One region of the Cupriavidus sp. C3SS-1 genome, then DNA from elsewhere that is predicted to be linked to it. Evidence: predicted binding sites of a transcription regulator. Region 1 holds the regulator's gene; each other region holds the start of a gene.

Evidence for each region. The regulator FNR, encoded in region 1, switches genes on or off when oxygen is low (the NO sensors DNR and NnrR bind a similar motif). The targets are predictions, from matches to a motif close to TTGATNNNNATCAA.
Region 2: a site for FNR is predicted at 2,664-2,677, ahead of ACIGJC_RS30595 (universal stress protein). Genes of this name have one in related genera too.
Region 3: a site for FNR is predicted at 1,802-1,815, ahead of paaA (1,2-phenylacetyl-CoA epoxidase subunit PaaA). Genes of this name have one in related genera too.
Region 4: a site for FNR is predicted at 2,274-2,287, ahead of ACIGJC_RS16435 (universal stress protein). Genes of this name have one in related genera too.

Annotation. Positions count from the first base shown of each region.
Region 1 covers NZ_CP172699.1:1,922,978-1,928,470, reverse strand. Annotated here, with positions in the region: gene ccoO (cytochrome-c oxidase, cbb3-type subunit II) at 1-565, shown strand, start outside; gene ACIGJC_RS08935 (cbb3-type cytochrome oxidase subunit 3) at 569-733, shown strand; gene ccoP (cytochrome-c oxidase, cbb3-type subunit III) at 736-1,650, shown strand; gene ccoG (cytochrome c oxidase accessory protein CcoG) at 1,700-3,172, shown strand; gene ACIGJC_RS08920 (FixH family protein) at 3,256-3,471, shown strand; gene ACIGJC_RS08915 (hypothetical protein) at 3,468-3,713, shown strand; gene fnr (fumarate/nitrate reduction transcriptional regulator Fnr) at 3,760-4,485, opposite strand; gene ACIGJC_RS08905 (sulfite exporter TauE/SafE family protein) at 4,565-5,320, shown strand.
Region 2 covers NZ_CP172701.1:424,158-429,650, forward strand. Annotated here, with positions in the region: partial or broken gene ACIGJC_RS30580 (ABC transporter permease) at 1-196, opposite strand, end outside; gene ACIGJC_RS30585 (phosphoribosyltransferase) at 243-869, opposite strand; gene ACIGJC_RS30590 (nitroreductase family protein) at 899-1,429, opposite strand; gene ACIGJC_RS30595 (universal stress protein) at 1,696-2,535, opposite strand; partial or broken gene ACIGJC_RS30600 (DUF1488 family protein) at 2,761-3,038, shown strand; gene ACIGJC_RS30605 (purine-nucleoside phosphorylase) at 3,623-4,522, opposite strand; gene ACIGJC_RS30610 (carboxypeptidase regulatory-like domain-containing protein) at 4,643-5,140, opposite strand; gene ppsA (phosphoenolpyruvate synthase) at 5,201-5,493, opposite strand, start outside.
Region 3 covers NZ_CP172700.1:1,793,889-1,799,381, forward strand. Annotated here, with positions in the region: gene paaC (1,2-phenylacetyl-CoA epoxidase subunit PaaC) at 1-433, opposite strand, end outside; gene paaB (1,2-phenylacetyl-CoA epoxidase subunit PaaB) at 459-740, opposite strand; gene paaA (1,2-phenylacetyl-CoA epoxidase subunit PaaA) at 795-1,778, opposite strand; gene paaX (phenylacetic acid degradation operon negative regulatory protein PaaX) at 1,895-2,839, shown strand; gene ACIGJC_RS24340 (YbhB/YbcL family Raf kinase inhibitor-like protein) at 2,994-3,548, shown strand; gene ACIGJC_RS24345 (esterase-like activity of phytase family protein) at 3,676-5,031, shown strand; gene ACIGJC_RS24350 (methyl-accepting chemotaxis protein) at 5,187-5,493, opposite strand, start outside.
Region 4 covers NZ_CP172700.1:95,549-101,041, reverse strand. Annotated here, with positions in the region: gene ACIGJC_RS16445 (hypothetical protein) at 1-576, opposite strand, end outside; gene ACIGJC_RS16440 (universal stress protein) at 704-1,147, opposite strand; gene ACIGJC_RS16435 (universal stress protein) at 1,239-2,075, opposite strand; gene ftsH (ATP-dependent zinc metalloprotease FtsH) at 2,652-4,535, shown strand; partial or broken gene ACIGJC_RS16425 (universal stress protein) at 4,899-5,156, opposite strand; gene ACIGJC_RS16420 (DoxX family protein) at 5,487-5,493, shown strand, end outside.

The DNA.
Region 1 (5,493 bases):
GGTGCAGATCGTGCCGCTGTTCTTCCAGCATTCCACCACCAAGCCCGATGTCGGGATCAAGCCGTATTCGCCGCTTCGGCTGATGGGCCGTGATATCTACATCCGCGAAGGCTGTGTCGGCTGCCATTCGCAGCAGGTCCGTACGCTGCAGGCCGAGACCGAGCGCTATGGCCATTTCTCGACGGCGGGTGAATCGGTCTACGACCATCCGTTCCTGTGGGGCTCCAAGCGCACCGGGCCCGACCTCGCGCGCGTCGGTGGCCGCTACTCCGATGACTGGCAACGCATTCACCTGCGCAATCCGCGCGATGTCGTGCCGGAATCGGTGATGCCGTCCTATCCGTGGCTCGAGAAGGCTCAACTGCCGACCGATGATATCCAGGCCCGCATGCGCGCACTGGTGCGACTGGGCGTGCCGTACACCGAGGCGGAAATCGCCAAGGCCCCTGAAGAGCTCAAGAACAAGAGCGAAGAGGATGCGCTGGTCGCCTACCTGCAAGGATTGGGCACCAACCGTCGCAATGTGCGCGTGGACGCAGCCGCAGCCGCGCCTGCGAAGGAGTAAGTCATGGCGATGCTGACCGCTTTTGCCACGATCGTGTCGATGGTCGTATTCCTGGGAATTTGCTGGTGGGCCTGGTCGAATGGCCGGCAAGCCGCCAACCAGGAGTCCGCCATGCTGCCGTTCGCACTGCCTGACGAGACCCACACAACATCGAGCCGGAATACCTAGTCATGAGCGATTTCTTTTCCGATTTCTGGAGCTACTACATCGCTGCCATCGCGCTCGTCGGCATCGTCTGGTGCGTGTGGCTGCTTTTTTCTCAACGCAAGGTCACAAAGGTTGCCAACGCCGGTGATGACACCGGCCATGTCTGGGACGGCGATCTGCGCGAGCTGAACAACCCGTTGCCACGCTGGTGGATGTGGATGTTCCTGCTGGCCTGCATCTTCGGCCTGGTCTACCTGGTCCTCTATCCTGGACTCGGCTCGTATGCGGGCGTGCTGAAGACTTCGACGCAAGGCGAACTGGCCGCGCATCAGCAGGCACAGGAGAAGTTGCAGCACGATGTCTACGCCAAGTACCTGAATATGGACGTCAAGCAGGTGGCGGCAGACCCGCAGGCCCGCGAGATTGGCCAGCGCCTGTTCCTGAACTACTGCGCGCAATGCCATGGCTCGGACGCACGCGGCAGCCGCGGCTTTCCGAACCTGACGGACCACGACTGGCTCTATGGCGGTGAACCCGAGACGATCCAGCAGACCATCACGAAGGGCCGCAATGGCGTGATGCCGTCGTTTGCCTCGACCATCGACGGCAAGCTCGCAGCGGATGTGGCGCAGTATGTGCGATCGCTGTCGGGCCTGTCGTTCGACCCGATCCGGGCATCGCGCGGCGAGAGCACGTTCAAGTCCACCTGTGCTGCGTGCCATGGTGCGACCGGCAAGGGCAATCAGGCACTCGGCGCGCCCAACCTGTCCGATAACGTGTGGCTGTATGGCAGTTCGGAAGGCAGTATTGTCGAGGCCATCCTGAAGGGTCACAACAACCACATGCCCGCGCACGAAGAGATCCTGACTCCCGAGCGTATCCGCATGCTGACGGCCTATGTCTGGGGGCTTTCCAATACCGGAGGCTCAGGGCAATGATCACCGACTCAGGCACGGGGTGCGCCATGGCGTCTGAAGGAGCGCGCGCATGAACGCCCCCGGGACAGAACCTCTGGCCCGCACGGCCGGCCCGCAAGGGCCGGCGTCGTCGCCTGTCGAAACCTCCGACGAAACGCTCTACGAGGTTCGACGCAAGATCTACCCGCGCTCGGTGACGGGCGCGTTCTCCAACTGGCGGGTCTGGATGGTACTCCTGACCCAGCTCATCTACTACGGCACGCCCTGGCTGCAATGGAATGGCAGACAGGCCGTGCTGTTCGACCTTGGCGCCCGCAAGTTCTATATCTTCGGACTGGTGCTTTGGCCGCAGGATGTCATCTATCTTGCCGTCCTGCTGGTGATCTCCGCGCTGGCGCTGTTCCTGTTCACGGCCATTGCGGGGCGGCTCTTCTGTGGCTACGCGTGTCCACAGACGGTCTACACCGAAATATTCATGTGGATCGAACGGCATGTCGAAGGTGACCGCTTCGCGCGGATCCGTCTGGACGGCGATCCGTGGAGTTTGCGCAAATTTCGCCTGAAGGCGACCAAGCACTCGCTGTGGCTACTGGTCGCGCTATGGACGGGCTTCACGTTCATTGGCTACTTCGCGCCGATACGCGAGCTTGGCGGTCAGGTCCTGAGCTTCTCGCTGGGGCCGTGGCAGGCGTTCTGGATGCTCTTTTACGCCTTCGCGACATGGGGCAATGCGGGCTTCATGCGCGAGCAGGTGTGCAAGTATATGTGCCCGTATGCGCGATTCCAGAGCGTGATGGTTGACCGCGACACCTACGTGGTCACCTACGACGTCGGGCGCGGCGAGCCGCGCGGGAGCCGGTCGCGCAAGGTGGATCATCATCAGGCAGGGCTTGGCGACTGCGTCAACTGCAGCATTTGCGTGCAGGTGTGTCCGACAGGCATTGATATCCGTGACGGGCTGCAGTACGAGTGCATTGGTTGCGGCGCCTGCATCGATGCCTGCAATCAGGTCATGGACAAGATGGACTACCCGCGTGGGCTGATCCGGTACACGTCCGAGAACGCCATGCGCAAGGCGCTGTCAGCCGCGGTGGCGCGCAAGCGGCTCGTGCGGCCGCGGACCATCATCTACTCGGTCATCTGGATGGTGATGGTAGCGGGTTTCGTGGTGTCGCTAGCGCTGCGCACGCCGTTGAAGGTCGACATCATCCGCGATCGCGGGGCGTTGGGGCGTGAGGTGGATGGACGCTGGATTGAGAACGTCTATCGACTGCAGCTGATCAACACCACCGAGGCACCCATGCGCATCAGCGTGCAGGCCGAAAGCGACGATCTGAAGAACCTGACGGTCGAGTACGATCCCGACGCGAAGGCCCTGGCGCCGACGTCGAACAAGCTGGTGCCGATCCGGATTCGCGTGCCGATCGACGATGCCGCGCAGGGTACGCACAAGATCAGCGTGACGGTGACAAGCGAAGGTTCGGGGCAAGGTAGTGCGCAAATCAGGCAATCTACCAGTTTCATCGTGCCGCGCAATTTGTGATGCTAAGGGCGGTGCAGCGCATCGGCGCTGCGCCGTACCAACCGCGAGCGCCTCGGTGAGGCGCCGACGAAGGAGGCAAGACGATGCAAGAAAGCAATCCGTGGTGGAAGGAGCCGTGGCCGTGGCTTCTGATGAGCGGCCCGTTGCTGGCCATAGTGGCTTGCGGCGTAACCATCTGGCTGGCTTCCACCCATCCTGACCGGCCGGTAGTCGAAGGTGTGTCCCGGCACGGCCTGGTCGTCGAGAAAGCAGAAGGGGTCCCGGGCAGTGCCAAGGCACCGCAAGCGAGGCGGCCATGAGGCTGCGCTGGCTGATGTGGGTACTGTGGCCGGCGTTCCTGATGGCCGGGGTGGCCACGGCAACCGTGTTTTCGGTGGTGGATCCCGGAGATCTGAATTTCTTCGGCCACCCGATCGAGGCCTCGCGCGAGGCCATTTATACGATCGGGTTCTTGCTGGCCTGGGTATTCTGCGCGTTGTCCAGCGGATTGACGCTCTATACCATGCCGACGAAGCTCAGCGAAACGGACGAGCTGGAGTGATTGGGCTGAAGCGGACCGTCTTGCCAGGCAAGGCGGTCAGACGGCCTCAGCAGGAGCGGCTGTAGACTTGCTTGATGCCTTCCATGTCGACGAGCTTGACGTGGCGTTGACGGATCTGGATCAGGCCCGCCTCGGCGAATCGTGAGAACAGGCGGCTGACCGTTTCGAGCTTCAATCCGAGATAGCTGCCGATTTCTTCCCGGCTCATGCGCATGACGAACTCGGTCGACGAATACCCGCGTGCGGACAGACGTTCTGACAGGTTGATCAGGAACGCGGCAAGTCGCTCTTCGGCACGCATGGACCCCAGCGTGACGAGCATGAGCTGATCATGCGATATTTCCTTCCCCATCAGTCGCAGGAACTGCTGCTGCAGCGATGGCAGATCCATGGACAGCGTCTGAAGATCGGCCATGCGTACGACGCATACTTCCGTGTCTTCAAGCGCGGTGGCATCCGAGGCGTGCTGCATTTCACCCAGGCCGTCGAGGCCGACCACTTCGCCAGGCAAATGGAAGCCGGTGATTTGCGAGCGGCCGTCTTCCGTGGTGACATGCGTCTTCAGGGTGCCGAAGCGAATGGCAAAAACCGCAGTCAGCGGATCGCCCATGCGGTACAGGGTTTCGCCCTTGTGGACACGGACGCGCTCTTGCACCAGGGTATCCATCTTTTGCAGATCCTGCTGGCTCATGCCCACCGGCAGGCACAGTTGCCCCATGCCGCAAGTGGAGCAACGGGGCGACATCTCGGTGACGGGGATGGATGTTAGCAATTGGAACCTGCAAGGAATGAGCGGCGAGGGCGCAATGCATGCATTTTAACGCGCGATGTGATGCGGTAGGGAGTTGCAATTGACTTTTGGTGTGCTTCTCAGTGTTTTCATGCTTGCCTTGCTGGGGGGCTTTCATTGCGCTGCCATGTGCGGTGGCGTTGCCCTCGCAGTCGAGCAGCGCGCCGCGGACGTGCCGATTGCCGTGGTGCGGCGCCCCCAAGACTGGCTCCTGGAGTTGCTGGTGATGCATGTGGGCAGGATTTCCACCTACATGCTGCTCGGTGCGATCCTTGGAGCGGTGGGGGCGACGGCCTGGCGCCAGGATTACCTGCCGGTTCAGCGCTGGCTATTTGGCGCCGGGAGTGCCTTGCTGCTGGTATCTGGCTGGCGCCTGCTACGCGGCGAAGCGTTTTCCATCGTGTGGCTGGAACGGTTCGGCGCGCGCGCGGGGACCGCCGTTGCCGGAAGCTTCGGCCGGCTTCGCCGCAAAACTCCGGCCACGGCGGCGAGAGGCGGTGGTCTGGTGCGCCGCTACGGCATGGGCTTGGCGTGGGGGCTCGTGCCCTGTGGCATGGTCTATGGTGCGCTTGCCCTCGCGTTACTGGCCGGTAATGCGCCCTCGGGTGCACTGGTAATGGGCGCCTTCGGGCTTGGCACGTTACCGAATTTGCTGGCGCTATCCAGCTTTTCGGGGCTGCTGCGCGCTTGGGCTCGCCGCCGTTGCGTCAGGATGGGAGCTGGATTGGCGGTCATGGTCTTCGGCGGCCTGGGAATCGGTCGAGCGGTGCTATTGCCACATTCGCTGGCCGAGCATGGTTTTTGCCTGGTGTTTTGACGCCACCGTGAAGGCGCGGGAGTGCGCGGTGGTTGCAGGCGGATGCGGGAATGCCATACAATCGCCTGCATTGCGGTATCGCGCGGCGTGTTTCCGAGCGGCGCCTGGCAGCCCTTCCAAAAAAAGGGCGTCCGGAGTTTCGGGCAAGCCGACATTTCGGCGCCGAACCCTTC
Region 2 (5,493 bases), on a different replicon from region 1:
TGACAGCCGGAACCATGACCCAGATGCTGGCGCCGATGTTGAAGACGGTCGATGACGACCGATTCAGGACCCCGGCAAACAGCGAGGCCATCTCGATCATCAGGAACACCAAGAACGTGATGCCGACCAGCAGACCGGTGAACTTGGCGCGGTCGCTGACCAGCAGCTTGTAAGCCAGCAGCAGGACGCCCGGAATCGCCGCTCGTTGCGGCTGGTTCGGGGAATGGTGGGAACATCCCGTCTCAGCGCGCGTTCAGGCAGGCAATGACCTGCTCGTCTTCAACCTGCGGAAACTCGCCATAGCAGTCACCGACAGCGCGGAATGCGGCCGGCGATTCCAGGCACACCACCTCGTCGGCGTATGGACGCAGGCGCTCCAGCGTCTGCCGAGGTGCCACCGGCACCGCGCATACCAGGCGCGAGGGGTTCTGCTCCCGGACAGCATGCAGTGCCGCGATCATGGAAGCGCCGGTCGCCAGGCCATCGTCAACGATGATCACCAAGCGGCCCGCCGCACTGGCGGCTTCACGCCCGGGCGTGTACATGGCCCGGCGGCGGCGCAGCGTATCAAGCTGGCTGGCGCGTTCGCGGTCAACGAATACGCTGTCAGCACCATACATCGCAGCATGGGGAGTCAGATACGTCCAGCCGCTCTCGTCCACAGCGCCGATGGCAAGTTCTGGATTCCCCGGTGCGCCAAGCTTGCGTACGAGCACGATGTCGAACTCCGCCCCGAGCGCTTGAGCAATGATCGCGCCCATCGGGACGGCCCCACGCGGGACGGCCAGCACGAGCGGATGCTTGCCAGCGTATCGGCGCAACGCCTTCGCCAGTTGCCTGGCGGCATCCCCCCTGTCGATGAACGGCATGCTTTTCTCCTTCTGCGGCGCTCGATGGGTCACCCAGGAAATCCCACACTTTGGGCGAGGACAACGCGTTGGTCGGGGTCCAGCCGCATTGCCTTTGAGAGCGCGCGCCGGTCCAGCAGCCCCCGCGCCACCGTCGCGAGGCCCGATGCGGCACAGAACAGGTACACGTTCTGGCTGATGTAGCCGGTATCCAGGGCGGTATAGAACTGACGCAGCGGCTTGTCAGTCTCGTCCAACCTCGACAGCCTGCTGACATAGACGAGGTTGAGCGGCGCAGCCGATACATAGTCTTGCAGGCCAGTGGCCGCGCGGAGGTCTTCGCCGGTCACGAGCCTGAGGCGCCAGGCTGGCGGTTCCAGCATGTAGAGGCCATCCGGCAAGGCAACGTACACGTCGATCTCCTGCCAGTTGCGGGCAGAGGGTGCGGTGCGCAAGCCGGAGTCTATCCGGTTGATGCCAAATGCCGCCCACAACAACGTAGACAGCAGCGCCTCGTCCAGCGGACGCTGCGCAAAGCTGCGGGTGGACCGGCGCTTGTGAAGCGCGGTCAGCAACGGCATACCGCCTTCGGTCTGAGGCACCGGCTTCATTCGCGCGGTTGCAGGTGGCTGTCCGGTCCCTGCTGATGTGGAGCGCCCTTCTTTCTTGCTGTGCCTGCACGTCGATACCCAATTTCTTGCGCCCGCCACGCCACGGGCGTCGGTATCGACAGGGATGCAGGTCGTGCGCGCGTGCGGCGCCAATGAGCACGGGCGTCCCGCACGTTGCCTGCCAGGTTCGCCACATAGTGGATGGGCTCATGGCCATGTCCATGCCCGTCAAACAATCAATGCGACAGCATTACCGGCACGGTCATCGACTCGAGGAGCGTACGCGTCACGCCGCCGAGCACAAGCTCGCGCATCCTGCCGTGTCCGTAGGCGCCCATGACGATCATGTCCGAGCCCTGATCCGCGGCGAATGACAGCAGCATCTGCCCTATATCGTCACCGCTTGCCGCAGTGAGGTCGTGAAGCTTGGCCTGCACTTGATGCCGGGCCAGCCATTCGATCGCAAAGCGCGGTGGCGAGAGCCATGGATTGAGCGCCCTGTCCGGCTGGTTCCATGAGACCACATCGACGGATTGCGCAGCCCGCAGAAATGGCAGTGCATCGTGAATGGCTCGGGCGGCCTCGCGGCTCCCATTCCATGCGACCAGGACATTCTTCCCCGGATGCGGAAACACCCCCTCATAGGGCACGACCAGCACCGGGCGGCCGCATTGCAGCACCACGGACTCGACGAAGTGATGTCCGGCGAAGGCATCCTTGTCAGAAGGATCGTGCTGTCCCAACACCAGCAGGTCGGCCGTATGGGCCTGTGCGACCACGCTGTCGGCCCCGGCACCCTCCGGCGCATGCCACTCCGTCGGAATCGGCAACTCGTCCGTGGCGCCGAGGAACGAATGCCGTGCCACCTCGCCGGTGCGCTGGTGCCATTCATGAAAGGAAGCCAGGAGGCGGTCTCCATCGGCAAGGTAGCGGATTGAACGGGAATCCGCATGGCCGATCGCGAAAAATCCTACCAGCGTTGCGTGAAAGTCCCGCGCCAGCATGATGGCGATGTGCAACCGCTGGTGCATGCGGCGGCTGGCATCCAGATGAACCAGTATGGTCGCGTAGTCCATAGGGCAATCTCCTATTACACGGTCCGATACATCAGCATTGAATCGATATTTGCAATGTAGATCGCAGTGCATCAGCGCGGTTGTCGCACGTCAAGACTCGCGATGGTGGCGCACGGTCCTCTTCCGGCTTGATACGCGTCAAGTCCTGCTGTGCCCCTGCATCTAGCCTTCTGATATTCGCAGGAACGCGGAATGATCAGGATTCACCGCGAGCAGGATTGCTGCATGAGCCAGATTGGCTTTCCGGATCCCGTACCAGCTTATTGCCCGGCGGGTCCCGGCCTGCAGTGCGCGGCCTGTTCGACGGCGCCGCCGCAACATTCGAGATTACGGCGGAGCCGCTGGAAGACCATTTCGGTGCCAGGTCGTATCTCTATGAAGACCTGGCGTCCGCCTTCTCGGTCCATCGCGAGGCCATCGAGAACGTTGCCCGTAGCATGTTCGAGATGAACGGCGCCCATAGCATCGTTCTGCATAGCGGCCACTTCCGGTTCCCCGCTTAGGCGAATGTTGACGATTGCACATTCAGCGGTTCGGCCAGACCTCGCCCCACTGGAAAGAACGCTTTTGACGCGACCCTTACCTTCGGCTCTACGATATGCACCCTCGGCAAGGGCACGTCGATGTCGTTCAAAGCTTTTCGTGTTGGGGATCATCTAGTCGGTGTAGGGGTAAACGCCTCGCGAACAGCAGGGTTCTCAATGGGTTGCCACACCAGACCCGCTCGCTGTGGTGATCGACCTCAATATTGAGGAGTGCAAGGCGCAGATTTGCCGAATGGTACGGCATATCCAAGCATGGAACGCGTATGGAATGCGATTGCTCTACGGCAAAGAAACTCCTGGATCTGTACTGGAAGAACTTACAGGTGCTTCACTCATGCCAATCTGCATTTGCAGAAATACAGGGCGCGCACGCTCGCTGACCGAACGACGTCGACATCCACCTTTGGTATCGGGGCCCAGCCTCTAGCCTGCTGCCTTTCGTTTGCTGCAGCCCTTTCCGGTTTGAGTGGCTATGCGCCCTTCATTACGTGCTTTTCAACAGCCTGCTATCCAAGCCGAGATCGCATTCTGACGCTGAGTTGTTAACCGCCGGACGGGCTTGGTCCTTGCGTTGACCTTGTGAAACGGCCCGACGATGCCTGTTGGTCGAGCCAGCCGAATATCAGTCGCTGCAGGTCGGGCAAGGCCATCGTCGCGTACTGCAACGTCATCTCGTGAGACAGGACTTCATTCCCGATTCCCTCGGCGAGGTTGGTGATGGAAGCAATGGCAAGCACCCGCAGGCCACAATGCCTTGCGCTGATTACCTCTGGAACTGTCGACATCCCCACAACGTCGCCACCAATGGCCTGCATCATTCGGATCTCCGCAGGGGTCTCGAATGCCGGGCCACTGAAGGCCACGTACACTCCCTCGGCCCACGGCAGTCCAAGCACCTGCGCGGCAGCGTGCAACTCTTGACGCAAGTTAGCGTCATATGCGTTCGCCATGGGAAAGAGACGAGGGCCAATCTGGTCATCGTTGGGACCGATCAATGGATTGCCCGGTTGCAGATTGATGTGGTCCGTGATCGCTACCAGGCGGCCAGGTCCCACGCCGGGGCGCAGCGAGCCTGCTGCACTTGTCACGATTAGCCGGTCGCATCCCATCCGTTTCATTGTACGGACCGCCTGCGTCATTCCCGTCGTTCCATGTCCTTCATAGAAATGCTGCCGGCCGCGCATGCACATGACATCCACCCCGCGCAACCGGCCGAGAACGAGTTCACCAGCGTGGCCTTCCACCAGGCATTGCGGGAATCCCGCCAGTTCCGCATATGGAATCACGATGGCATTCTCGATTGCTTGCGCCAGATCACCGAGTCCAGAGCCAAGGATTATGCCAATTTGGGGAATGAATTCGCCGACGCGTTGGCGAATCCGTTTGGCTGCCTGTTCGGTTTGATCAAGCCCCCCCATGGGCGATAGCAACGTGTGAGTCATGGCGCCAGCTCCTGTGTGTCGAGGCTTGCATCGCCAAATGTCATCTCAAGCCCTCGCCAGCGCTGCGGATCGAACCGGAACTGCTGAGCACGCATGAGCGGTCCAGCGTCGGCCCCTGTTCTAGCGGCAAGGGCACACAGCATTTTTGCAAAGGAGCCAGTCATCTTCCAGCTTATTCACCTGGAATCGGAATGACATGTCCAGTGCCTGGTTAGCCACCACGATGTCTCGTATCTGATCGCGGCCTTGGAATCCCGCCGTGAGCCGGTAAGCGCCTGGCTTGAGTCGCATGTATAACAGTGGACCGCTGGCCACAATGCGCAGCACCGGTTTGCCATCGACGCTGGCCACGACAACAGCTACCCCGCTAAGGGGTCTGCCGCTGCTCGCATCTACCATGCTGAGTCGGACATTAAAGCGATCCGCGACTTCCTGCATGGCCCGCTTACTGGCTTCATCGTCCCTGGCGCAAGCGTAGGGAATGCCGCGCTGCTCCATAATCTGAACTAGGTCTTCCGCCGATTTCGTCGGCGTTGCGCAACCCGCCGCCAACAGCGTCGCCAATAGCGCAGCCAACAGCGATGATATTCCGATGTTAAGTTCTTCTAGAATCTGCATTTGCCTGCCCCGTATATATGGATGGAAGTCCGAAGTGCCGGCTGCGCCCGGAGCCGACTGTCAAAGTGTGTCACCCTCGACGCCGCCCATTCGCCTGGCCGCCATGGCGGCTTCAGCGCTTGCAACGTCGCGTTTGACTGCGATGAAACTGTCAGGAGTGACGGAAACGGAATCAATGCCGCATTCGACCAGGAATCCAGCGAATCCAGGGTGGTCGCTCGGAGCCTGGCCGCACAAGCCTACGTGCACTCCTGCCTCGTGGGCCGCCGCAATGACACTCCGGATCATCGATTTAACCGCCTCGTCTTCTTCGTCGAACAAGCCGGCAAGATCGGCCGAGTCACGATCCACGC
Region 3 (5,493 bases), on a different replicon from region 1:
GCACCACCAGGTCGGCGCTGCGGCGCACGTGGTAGGTCACCTCTTTCAGCGACTTGGCGGCGATCTCGGCAATACGTGCATCGGTCGAATACTGCAGCCGCTCCAGCACGAAGTAGTGCCACGTATCGAACAGGAACTGCCGCGCCAGCGTATCGGCGTAGCTGCCGTTGGGCTGCTCGACCAGCAGCAGGTTGCGGAACTGGTGGGCGTCGCGCAGGTAGGCAAGCTGGTCGGCGCTGCGGCCCTCGCCTTCCACTTCGGCCGCGTAGCCGAGCCACAGGCGGGTCTGCCCGATCAGGTCCAGCGCCACATTGGTGAGCGCGATGTCTTCTTCCAGCGCGGGGCCGCGGCCGCACCATTCCGACAGGCGCTGGCCGAGCACCAGCGTGGTATCGCCCAGGCGCTGCAGGTATTCGAACTTGTGTGGGTCCATGGTGGATGCGTCCTCGCGCCTGGAATCAGATGTGCTTGACCTCTTCCGGCATCGGGAAGAAGGTGGGGTGACGGTAGACCTTGCTGTTGGCGGGCTCGAACAGCGGGCCCTTGTCGCCAGGGCTGCTGGCGACCACGTCGGCGGCCTTCACCACCCAGACGCTCACGCCCTCGTTGCGGCGCGTGTAGACGTCACGCGCATGGTTGATCGCCATTTCGCCGTCCGGCGCGTGCAGGCTGCCCACATGCTTGTGGGCCAGGCCGTGCTGGCTGCGGATAAATATCTCCCAAAGCGGCCACTCTTTCATGGCAACTCTCCTGTCAGGTTTGCGGGGTTGGCCGGCGCCGTGGCGCCGGAATGCTCAGGCGGCGGCGCGCGCTTGCTTGTCGGCGTGGGCCACCAGCGCTTCACGGAACCAGGCGCCGTCGTCCCAGGCCTTGACGCGGGTGCGCAGGCGGTCGCGGTTGCACGGGCCATTGCCGCGCACCACGTTGTAGAACTCGTCCCAGTCGATGGCGCCGAAATCGTAGTGGCCGCGCTCCTCGTTCCACTTCAGGTCCGGATCGGGAACGGTCAGGCCGAGGTGCTCGGCCTGCGGCACGGTCTGGTCCACCATCTTCTGGCGCAGCTCGTCGTTGGAGAACAGCTTGATGCGCCATTGCATCGATTGCGCGCTGTTGGGCGAATCGGCATCGGATGGGCCGAACATCATCAGCGCCGGCCACCACCAGCGGTTCAGCGCGTCCTGCGCCATCTGCTTCTGCTCCGCCGTGCCCTGGCACAGCTTGAGCAGGATGTCGTAGCCCTGGCGCTGGTGGAACGACTCTTCCTTGCACACGCGCACCATGGCACGCGCATAGGGCCCGAACGAGCAGCGGCACAGCGGCACCTGGTTGATGATGGCCGAGCCATCGACCAGCCAGCCGATGGCGCCGATATCCGCCCAGCTCAGCGTCGGGTAGTTGAAGATGCTCGAATACTTGGCCTTGCCGGAGTGCAGGTCGCCCAGCAACGCGTCGCGCGACACGCCCAGCGTTTCGGCGGCGCTGTACAGGTAGAGGCCGTGGCCGGCTTCGTCCTGGATCTTGGCCAGCAGCACGGCCTTGCGTTCGAGCGTCGGGGCACGCGTGACCCAGTTGCCTTCCGGCAGCTGGCCGACGATCTCGGAATGCGCGTGCTGCGAGATCTGGCGGATCAGGGTCTTGCGGTAAGCCTCGGGCATCCAGTCCTTGGCTTCGATCTTGATGCCGGCGTCCACGCGCGCCTGGAACTCGCGTTCCTGCGGGTCCATCTCTTCCATCGCGCGGAGCCTGGTTGCCCCGGTTTCCACCAACTGTGCGTACATGCCGTACTCCGATCTGTAGGGTCTTGACCTGCGTCAAATCATTCGGTTGCAGTGGATCATAGTGATACAATTTGATTCAAACAATCGACGCTTGTGTATCACTTTAAGGTGCAGGCATGGCCCCCCGATCGGAGATGGACCCTGTTTCCCCGCAGGTCGTGCGGCTTGCGCGTGGCCTCAAGCTCGGGGCCAATTCCATGCTGGTGACACTGTTCGGCGATGTAGTGGCGCCACGGCCGCAGGCGCTATGGCTGGGCAGCCTGATCCGCCTCGCCGCGCCGTTCGGCATCAATGACCGGCTGGTGCGCACCGCCACGTTCCGGCTGGCGGCCGATGACTGGCTCGATGCCACGCGGATCGGGCGACGCAGCTACTACGGCTTGTCGGAGGCCGGCTTGCAGCGCTGCGTTCATGCCGGCAAGCGCATCTATGCCGGCGACGCGCCCGACTGGGACGGCCGCTGGACGCTGGCGCTGGTGCGTGGCGACGCGCGCGCGACGATCCGCCAGCGGCTCAAGCGCGAACTGCTGTGGGAGGGCTTCGGCGCGATCGCCCCGGGCGTGTATGCGCACCCGAATGCCGACGCGGGCTCGCTGGGCGAGATCCTCCGCGCCGCGCAGGCGCAGGATTTCGTGGCGATCATGGAAGCGACCAGTCTGGAGGCATTCTCGATCCGCCCGCTGCAGACGCTGATGCACCAGACTTTCAAGCTCGGCGACGTGGCCTCCGCGTGGCAGGCGCTGCTGCGCCGCTTCTCGCCGGTGCTGGCCGACGCACACGGCATGTTGCCGGCCGATGCGTTTTTCGTGCGCACCCTGCTGCTGCACGAATACCGCCGCGTGCTGTTGCGCGACCCCAACCTGCCCGAGCCAATGCTTCCCGCGGACTGGCCGGGCCGCACGGCGCGAAATTTGTGCCGCGACATGTACGCGGCCCTGCTCGATGCCAGCGAAGATTACTTGCGCGGTGTGGTCGAAGTCTCCGAAGGCCACCTCGTCAACGCGAACCGCGCGTTGCGCAAGCGCTTTGGCGCGGGCAGCCATGCCGAGTCCGTCCGCTAGCGGCGGCCTTGCGCACAGTGCCTGGCGCGATCCTTCACAGGCGTGCTGGCCCTGGCCGGGATGCCGGAGGCTGGGCATCCCTTCGAAACCGACCTACCGTGGAATCAGGGGCAGTCGTCCAGCTTGACCCGTCAACCTCGAACAGGACCCTTCCATGAAAGCAAAGCCATTACTGTTATCCGCCTCGGCGGCACTCGGCCTGGCCTGCGCATCGATCGTCAGCGCCGCACCGATGACCGTGTCGTCGAGCGCATTTTCCGAGAACGCTGCCATTCCCGCGGCGCATGGTGGCGGCCAGCCAGACTGCGGCGGCCAGGGCGTATCGCCCCCGATCGCGTGGTCCGGATTGCCGCCAGGCACGCGCTCCGTGGCGATCTTCATGTTCGACCCCGATGGCGCGATGGGCCTGGGGGTCTCGCACTGGGTCGCCTACAACATCGCGGCGGACCGCGGCCACCTCCAGCAGGGCGAGGGGCAGAAAGATGGCCCGGGCATCACCGTCGGCAAGAACATTGCCGGCGAGGCCACATACCGGGGACCTTGCCCGCCCCCTGGCGATGTCCCGCACCATTACATCGTGACGGTGGTCGCGACCGATCTGAAGCCAGGCGCGCTGCCCGCGGGCCTGACGCGTGACGAACTCATGGCAGCACTGAAGGGGCATGCGCGCGGCGGCGCCAGCGTGGTGGGCCGCTACGGCGGGAAATAGAAGCAGAACGGTCGGATACCAGAGGCGGCGGCATCACAAATTTGTCAAATTCGACGGCCAGAATGGGCGCTTTTGCCAGTGCGGCGGGTGCCGCGCTGAACGACAAATCCGGCAAGGAGCCCGCCTGATGTTCCGTCAAACCATCCTGGCCAGCGCCATCATGTTGGCCTGCCTTGCGCTGTCGCCGTCGCTGCAGGCGCAGACCGCCTACCCTGCCACGCTCGCCGGCCATGCGGTGCTGCCAGCCCAGAGCTACCTGCCTGTGCCGAAAGACGCGCCGGCCGACCTGCAGCTCAGCGGCAAGTTCACCACCGCACAGCGCGCCGATGCCCCCGGCACCGTAGAGGGCAAGTCGAACGGCCGGCCGACCGGCGTGTCGCTGCCGTTCCGCGGCCAGCCTGCGCAGGGCCACTCCGGCATCAAGCGCATGGCCGACGGCACCTTCTGGGTGCTGACCGACAACGGCGCGGGTGCCAAGGCCAACTCGCCGGACTTCATGCTGTACCTGAACCACTACAAGGTCGATTTCGCGAGCGGCAGGTTTCAGCGCCTGAAGACCGTGTTCCTGCACGACCCGGACAAGAAGGTGCCGTTCCGCATCGTGCATGAGGGCACCAGGGCACGCTACCTGACCGGTTCGGATTTCGACACCGAAAGCTTCCAGTTCGCCGGCGGCTCGCTCTGGATCGGCGACGAGTTCGGCCCGTTCCTGATCCAGGCCGACCTGAACGGCAAGGTGCAGGCGGTGTTCGATACGCAGGTGGATGGCAAGGTCGTACGTTCCCCCGACCATCCGGCCATGACTACGCCGGGCGCGCCCGACGGCGCGGTGAAGTTCGAGGTACGCCGCTCGAAGGGCTTCGAAGGCATGGCGTCATCGCCGGATGGCAGCAAGCTGTACGCGCTGCTTGAAGGCGCGCTGTGGAACGAAGCCAGCCGCGGCTATGAAACCGAAGACGGCAAGCCCTATCTGCGCGTGCTGGAATTCGACGTGAAGCAACGCGCCTGGACCGGACGCCACTGGAAATACGTGCTGGAAGCCGGCCATCATGCGATCGGCGACTTCAACATGATCGACGCTACCACCGGCCTGGTCATCGAGCGCGACAACGGCGAAGGCACGCCCGACAAGGCCTGCCCCGCGGGTCAGAAGCGCACCGACTGCTTCGACGACGTGGCGAAGTTCAAGCGCGTCTACAAGATCGAACTGACCGACGCCAACGCTGGCGCGCCAGTGCGCAAGATCGGCTATATCGACCTGCTGCGCATGGCCGACCCGAACCACCTGGCGCGCAAGCCGCTGACGGATGGCGTGCTGGCCTTCCCGTTCTTCACGATCGAGAACGTGGATGTCGTGGATGCCACCCACATCGTCGTGGGCAATGACAATAACCTGCCGTTCTCCAGCAGCCGTGAGCCGAATCGTGCGGATGATAACGAGCTGGTGGTGCTGGAGGTGGGGGAGTTTTTGAAGGCGAAGTGAACGTCGTAGTTCGTTTCTCTATTCCATTTGCGGGAAGTGGCGCCAGAAAGGACAGAAGCGACCACCAAGCAAGGCACTACGGAAGGTGCCCTAACGCCGCCCTCTCCCCGGGCTTCTCCCGCAAGCGGGAGAAGCGAGCAAACAGCCCTGCTACATCAGGCAGCAATACGGAACGTAGCCACCGCCTGCTTCAGCCGCTGTGCCTGCTCTTCCAGCGAGCCCGCGGCGGCCGCGGCCTGTTCGACCAGCGCGGCGTTCTGCTGCGTGACCGAATCCATCTGCGTCACGGCCTGGTTGACCTGCTCGATGCCGGCGCTCTGTTCGGCCGACGCGGCGCTGATCTCGCCCATGATGTCGGTCACGCGCTTGACCGCCTCGACGATCTCCAGCATGGTCTGGCCCGACTGCGCCACCAGCGCCGAGCCCTTCTCCACGCGATCCACCGAATCGCCGATCAGCGAC
Region 4 (5,493 bases), on a different replicon from region 1:
GTGACCAAGCGCCGCGCCGCCGAGAAACAGCATGCCAAGCGTCAACACACGCGAGACCAGCAACGCACCCGGCACATCGCTCATCAGCACGAAAGGCAGTGCCACGGGAAACGTGCTCAAGACCACGATGCAGAAGATGTGCACGGCACCACGCAGATCGGCCCAATGCAGGCGCGGGCGCGCCGGCAAGCCCGCAGCGGCAAGTCTCGCGCGAATGGCCTCCAGCTCCGCGTCTGTGGCCAGTGTCTTCATGCCGGGCGGAAGCGCGTCGCGAATAAGGCGGATGGCGGTCGGCCGGTCGTGCGCATGCTTGATGGCCATGGCGAGCGTGAGCCGCTGCCCTCTTCCGGCGATGGTACGGACGAGATACATGACCGCATCCACGAGCCCCCACGCCAGGTTGCAGCCCAGCGCGGCATGCAGCATGGTCCTGCTCGCGCCCGCGCCGGCACTCGCCGACGAGACCGCGCCGACAAATGTCAGGGCCATGAACAAGCCAAAGCACATCTCGGAGACACGGTCCACCACATCCAGCGCCGCGCCCCGGTCTTCGTCCCTTGCCGGTAGCACACCCATCGCATCGGCCGTACTGGTTGCGCTGGCCCGGGGCGGCGCCATGGATGCTTTCGTCGTAGCCGACTGCATGCGCGGCGCAACGCGTCCGCGGCGCCGGTCGTGGGCGCCCGAGGCGCCCGAACCGGAATCAGGACGCCGCACCGCCATGCCCGCCTGCCTTGACCAGCAATACGGGCAAGCTGCCGTGGCGCAGGAGGCTTTCCGCGACGCTTCCCATCAATGCACGACCGATACCCGAGCGGCCATGCGTACCGGCTACCACGATCTGGGCGCCACGCTCTTCCGCAATCTGCTGGACCTGTTTGCCGAGATCGCCGAGCGCGAGGATCTGGTCGGCCAGGATTGCCTGGCTGCGCACTTGCTTCGACGCCGCCTTCGCCTGCGCCTCGGCCAGAAGCCGGTGCCCTGCACGGACCAGCCCCGCACGGACGTCCGGCTCTTCGTATCCGCCGTCGACGATATGCACGATGTCAAGCTCCGCACCGCTCGCCGCGGCCAGACCAATGGCTTCGTCCAGGCCGAGATCGCTGCAGCGACTCCCGTCTATCGCCACCAGAATCCTTGTGTACATTTGCCTTCTCCTTCTGCATGACTGAACCGAAGGGCGCCGTCACCGGGACATCCGCGATCCACGTTTCGGCACCGCCGTGCCGATCCGAATCTCAATGCGAGAACAATACGGGCACCGTCATGGACGACAGCAATGTGCGCGTGACGCCGCCAAGCACAAGCTCCCGCATGCGCCCATGGCCGTAGGCACCCATCACGATCAGGTCGGCATCGAAGTCGGCGGCACGGGACAACAGCAATTCACCGATAGTCAGGTCCGAACCGCCCGGCCCGTGCTCGACCTCCACCGTCACGCCGTGTCGCTCCAGGACCCGCACCGCATGGGCGACCGGCGTGGCGTCCGTACGTGCTTCCTTGGCAGCAGTCGGGGCACACAGTATGCGTGCCGCCGCTCCGCCAATGAGCGGCAGCGCGTCATGCAAGGCCCGTGCCGCTTCACGGCTGCCATTCCATGCCACCATCACCCGCGCTCCTGTTGTCTCGAACTGCCCGTCACACGGCACCACGATTACCGGCCGCCCGCTTTCCAGCAGCAACGCCTCAAGAACCTGGGCCGCAAGCGGGCCTTCTTCGCCATTGGCGTCATACTGGCCAGCGACAATCAGGCCGGCCTCGCGCGACTCGCGCAGCACCGTGGAAAGCACATCGTGCTCGGCTGCCCGCCATTCCACGCCTGCGCCAAGAGACTTTGTCATTTCCTGGAACTGGTGCCGGATACGTTCCCCGACCAGCTTGCGACCCTGCCTGTCCCTTTCTATATAGTCGGCGGCGTTGTCCATCAGGTAGAACCATGCGGGATCGGGAATGAAGCTGCCCAGGAGGCCGATCAACGGACAATCATGGGAGCTCGCCAGTTGGGTCGCCAGCGCCAGCCGGGTCGTCGTATGCCTGCTGCGATCCAGATGGACCAGAATGCTGCTGTAGTTCATGCTCGCTCCTTATCCTGAGCTTGAAACGGATCGGTGCTTCTGCCGGGCTCGTTCACCACCAGCAGAAGAAGCAGGTGCCGGTCGGTCAGTGGAAGTCGGGACGTTTCGTGCATGCGGAGATCCTTTTTTGGATCGGAGCCATGCGCCCGGCCAGAACGTTCGCTCACGGTAAATTTAGGCATCCTCGAGGAGGTGGGGTTGACAAGCGTCAACCTGCTACCAGTTCCGCAGCGGGATCGCGCGCAGTCGAAGCGCGCTTGCCGGGCCGCGGCCGGCAAATCAGGATTCTCGTATCAACTCGGCTCCGCTTTCCACTACATGTGTGCAGCCGAGCACGTAAGCGGGCTCGCGCAGGTCCACCAGGCACCTCGGCTTGCGCGGACTCGCGGGGCCGAAACTTCGCCCGTCGTCATCGCAAATTCCGCGCGGCCGGTATCCCGGGCTTCCCAACGCATGGCCATGGCGTGTTCCGCCCTTTCCGCGGCCGTTGACGCCGATCAACCCTGGCCCGGTGGCCGGCACTATGTTTGACGAAGCAGCAACCTGTCGAGGTCAGTCCCTACCGCCAATCGAACCATGGAACGCCAGCAAACCGAGTTCTCGCTTTGGTACCTGATTCTCACAACCGTAGCGATACTGATTCTGCAGTTCTACATCGGTGCCGCCAGTATCCAGACGCTGGCTTACAGCGACTTCAAGGCGCTGCTCAAAGCCGAAAAGGTCCGCACCGCCAGCGTTGGAGAAACCGAAATCAGCGGCACTGTCGTCGCAGCCGGGCTGGAAGCCATTCTGCCCCGCGACCAAGCCGCGGCGCTGCAGAAGTCAGGACGCGCCGAGCACGCGTTCACTACCGTACGCATCAATGACCCCAACCTTTTGTCAGATCTGGACGCCGCACATGTCCGGTACGCGGGTGAAGCCGACAGCAAGTGGATTGGCGCAGTCCTTTCGTGGATCGTACCGGCGCTGGTCTTCCTCGGAATCTGGACCCTGGTGATCAAGCGCATGGGCGGGGGCAGGGGCGGCTTGCTCGAAATTGGCAAGAGCAAGGCGAAGATCTATCTGCAGCAGCAGACCGGCGTCACATTCGCTGACGTCGCCGGCATCGACGAGGCCAAGGCAGAGTTGATGGAAGTGGTCGACTTCCTCAAGTCGCCCCAACGCTATCGACGACTAGGCGGCAAGATACCCAAAGGGGTGCTGCTGCTTGGTGCCCCCGGCACCGGCAAGACGTTGCTGGCGCGCGCGGTTGCAGGCGAAGCCGGTGTGCCGTTCTTCAGCATGAGCGGGTCCGAGTTTGTCGAGCTGTTTGTCGGTGTTGGCGCTGCTCGTGTCAGGGACCTGTTTGCGCAGGCCGAACAGAAGGCGCCCTGCATCATCTTCATCGACGAGCTGGATGCGCTTGGAAAGACCCGCACCCTCAACGTGGCAGGCGGCCAGGACGAGCGAGAACAGACGCTCAACCAGTTGCTCGTGCAAATGGACGGCTTCGACACCAACAAAGGGGTCATCATCATGGCCGCCACCAACCGTCCGGAGATCCTTGACGCAGCGCTCCTGCGGCCGGGCCGGTTCGATCGCCACATCGTGCTTGACCGCCCGGACCTTGCGGGGCGCGAGCAGATCCTGCACGTCCATGCTCGCAATGTCACGCTCGCCCCTGAAGTCGCTCTGCATGACCTGGCCGCGCGCACACCCGGCTTCGCCGGTGCGGACCTCGCGAACCTGGTCAACGAGGCGGCCTTGCTTGCCGCGCGCAAGAACAAGGCCGCCGTGGAAATGGCCGATTTCGACGAGGCGCTCGACCGCATCATCGGCGGCCTCGAAAAGCGCAATCGCGTCATGATCGCGCTGGAAAAGCAGACCATTGCCTACCACGAGGCAGGCCACGCACTGCTCGCGGAAAGCCGCGCGCATGCCGACAGGGTATCGCGCATCTCCATCATCCCGCGTGGCGTAGGCGCGCTCGGCTATACACAGCAGACTCCGGCGGAGGACCGCTACCTGCTCCGGCGCAGCGAACTGCTTGACAGGCTTGATGTGTTGCTGGGCGGGCGTATGGCCGAAGAGATTGTCTTCGACGATGTCTCCACCGGCGCCCAGAATGACCTGGAGCGTGCCACCGACATGGCCCGCCAGATGGTGACGCAGTACGGCATGAGCAATTCGCTTGGACTGCCTTGCTATGAACGCGCCGGCAGCAGCCTGATGCCGATCGGCCCCGCGCTGCCCCGGGCTGACCGGGAGTACAGCGAGCGCACGGCACAAATCATTGACGAAGAAATTCGCCTGATTCTGGCCGAGGCCGCCGAACGGACCCGCAAGACCTTGTTCGCCCAGCGTCCGATGCTTGACGCCCTGGCGCAATTGCTGCTCGACAAGGAGGTAGTCGATCGGCCAACGCTGGATACGCTGCTCGAGCGCATGCCAGCGCACGAAGCGCGCGCCGAGGCCGCCTGACAGCAAGCCTCTTATGGAGCCCCTATGCCCTCTGCGCTCAGGAGAACAGTCCGTCTGCTCGGTGAGGCCACTCACGGCACCGCCGACTTCTACCGAATCGTGGACAGATCACGCAAGCGCTGATAGCGGATGTAGGGTTCGATGCTGTTGCCATTGAAGGGGACTGGTTGGACGCGTGGCCGGCCAATCAATCGCTATGCGCGTAGCGAAGGCAACGATTGCAGCGTACGGCCGCTGCCGACTTCCAGGGTCCGATGCGACCATCGCCGGTCGGTTCCACGCGCTGTTTCACCTGGATGAAAACTGACGCGTTCGAACCGCTTCCCCCAAGAGACGTGGGCCCCTCACCGGTGTTCTGAGGCTTCAGTGTGAAAACAGCACCGGAACCGTCATCGACGAGAGCAACGCACGCGTGACTCCACCCAGGACCAGCTCCCTCATCCGGCCATGCCCATACGCCCCCATCACAATCAGGTCCGCGCCAAAGTCCGCCGCGCGCGACAGGAGCAATTCGCCAACGGAGACATCTGACCCGCTCGCGCAAGTCTCGACTTCGACGCTCACGCCATGCCGTTCCAGCACTCGGGTTGCATGGACAACAAGCGTCGCATCGGGGCGCGGACCCTTGTCCACTCCATTTGCCGTGATATGCCGCACGGTGTAAAGATCACGCAGACAGGGCTTCGCTTCCTGCAGCAGATGTCTATCAGGACGTCGGCCACTCGGCATCTTCGTCTCCGGCAAAGTCGCGCAAAAGGTACAAGATGCTATTTCGTCACGTGGACGCCGGAAGAAGTTGCTCTCCATGAAGCAATCCACGCCGCACCATCCGTCCACGGCTCGTTGATCTATGACAACCGGGCCTGGAACCGAAGTCATAGGCTGAATGCACAAGGAAAGCGTTGCGCAGGCATCGCGCCTTCTTGCCCTATCGACTCCCGGAGCACTGCCATGACCA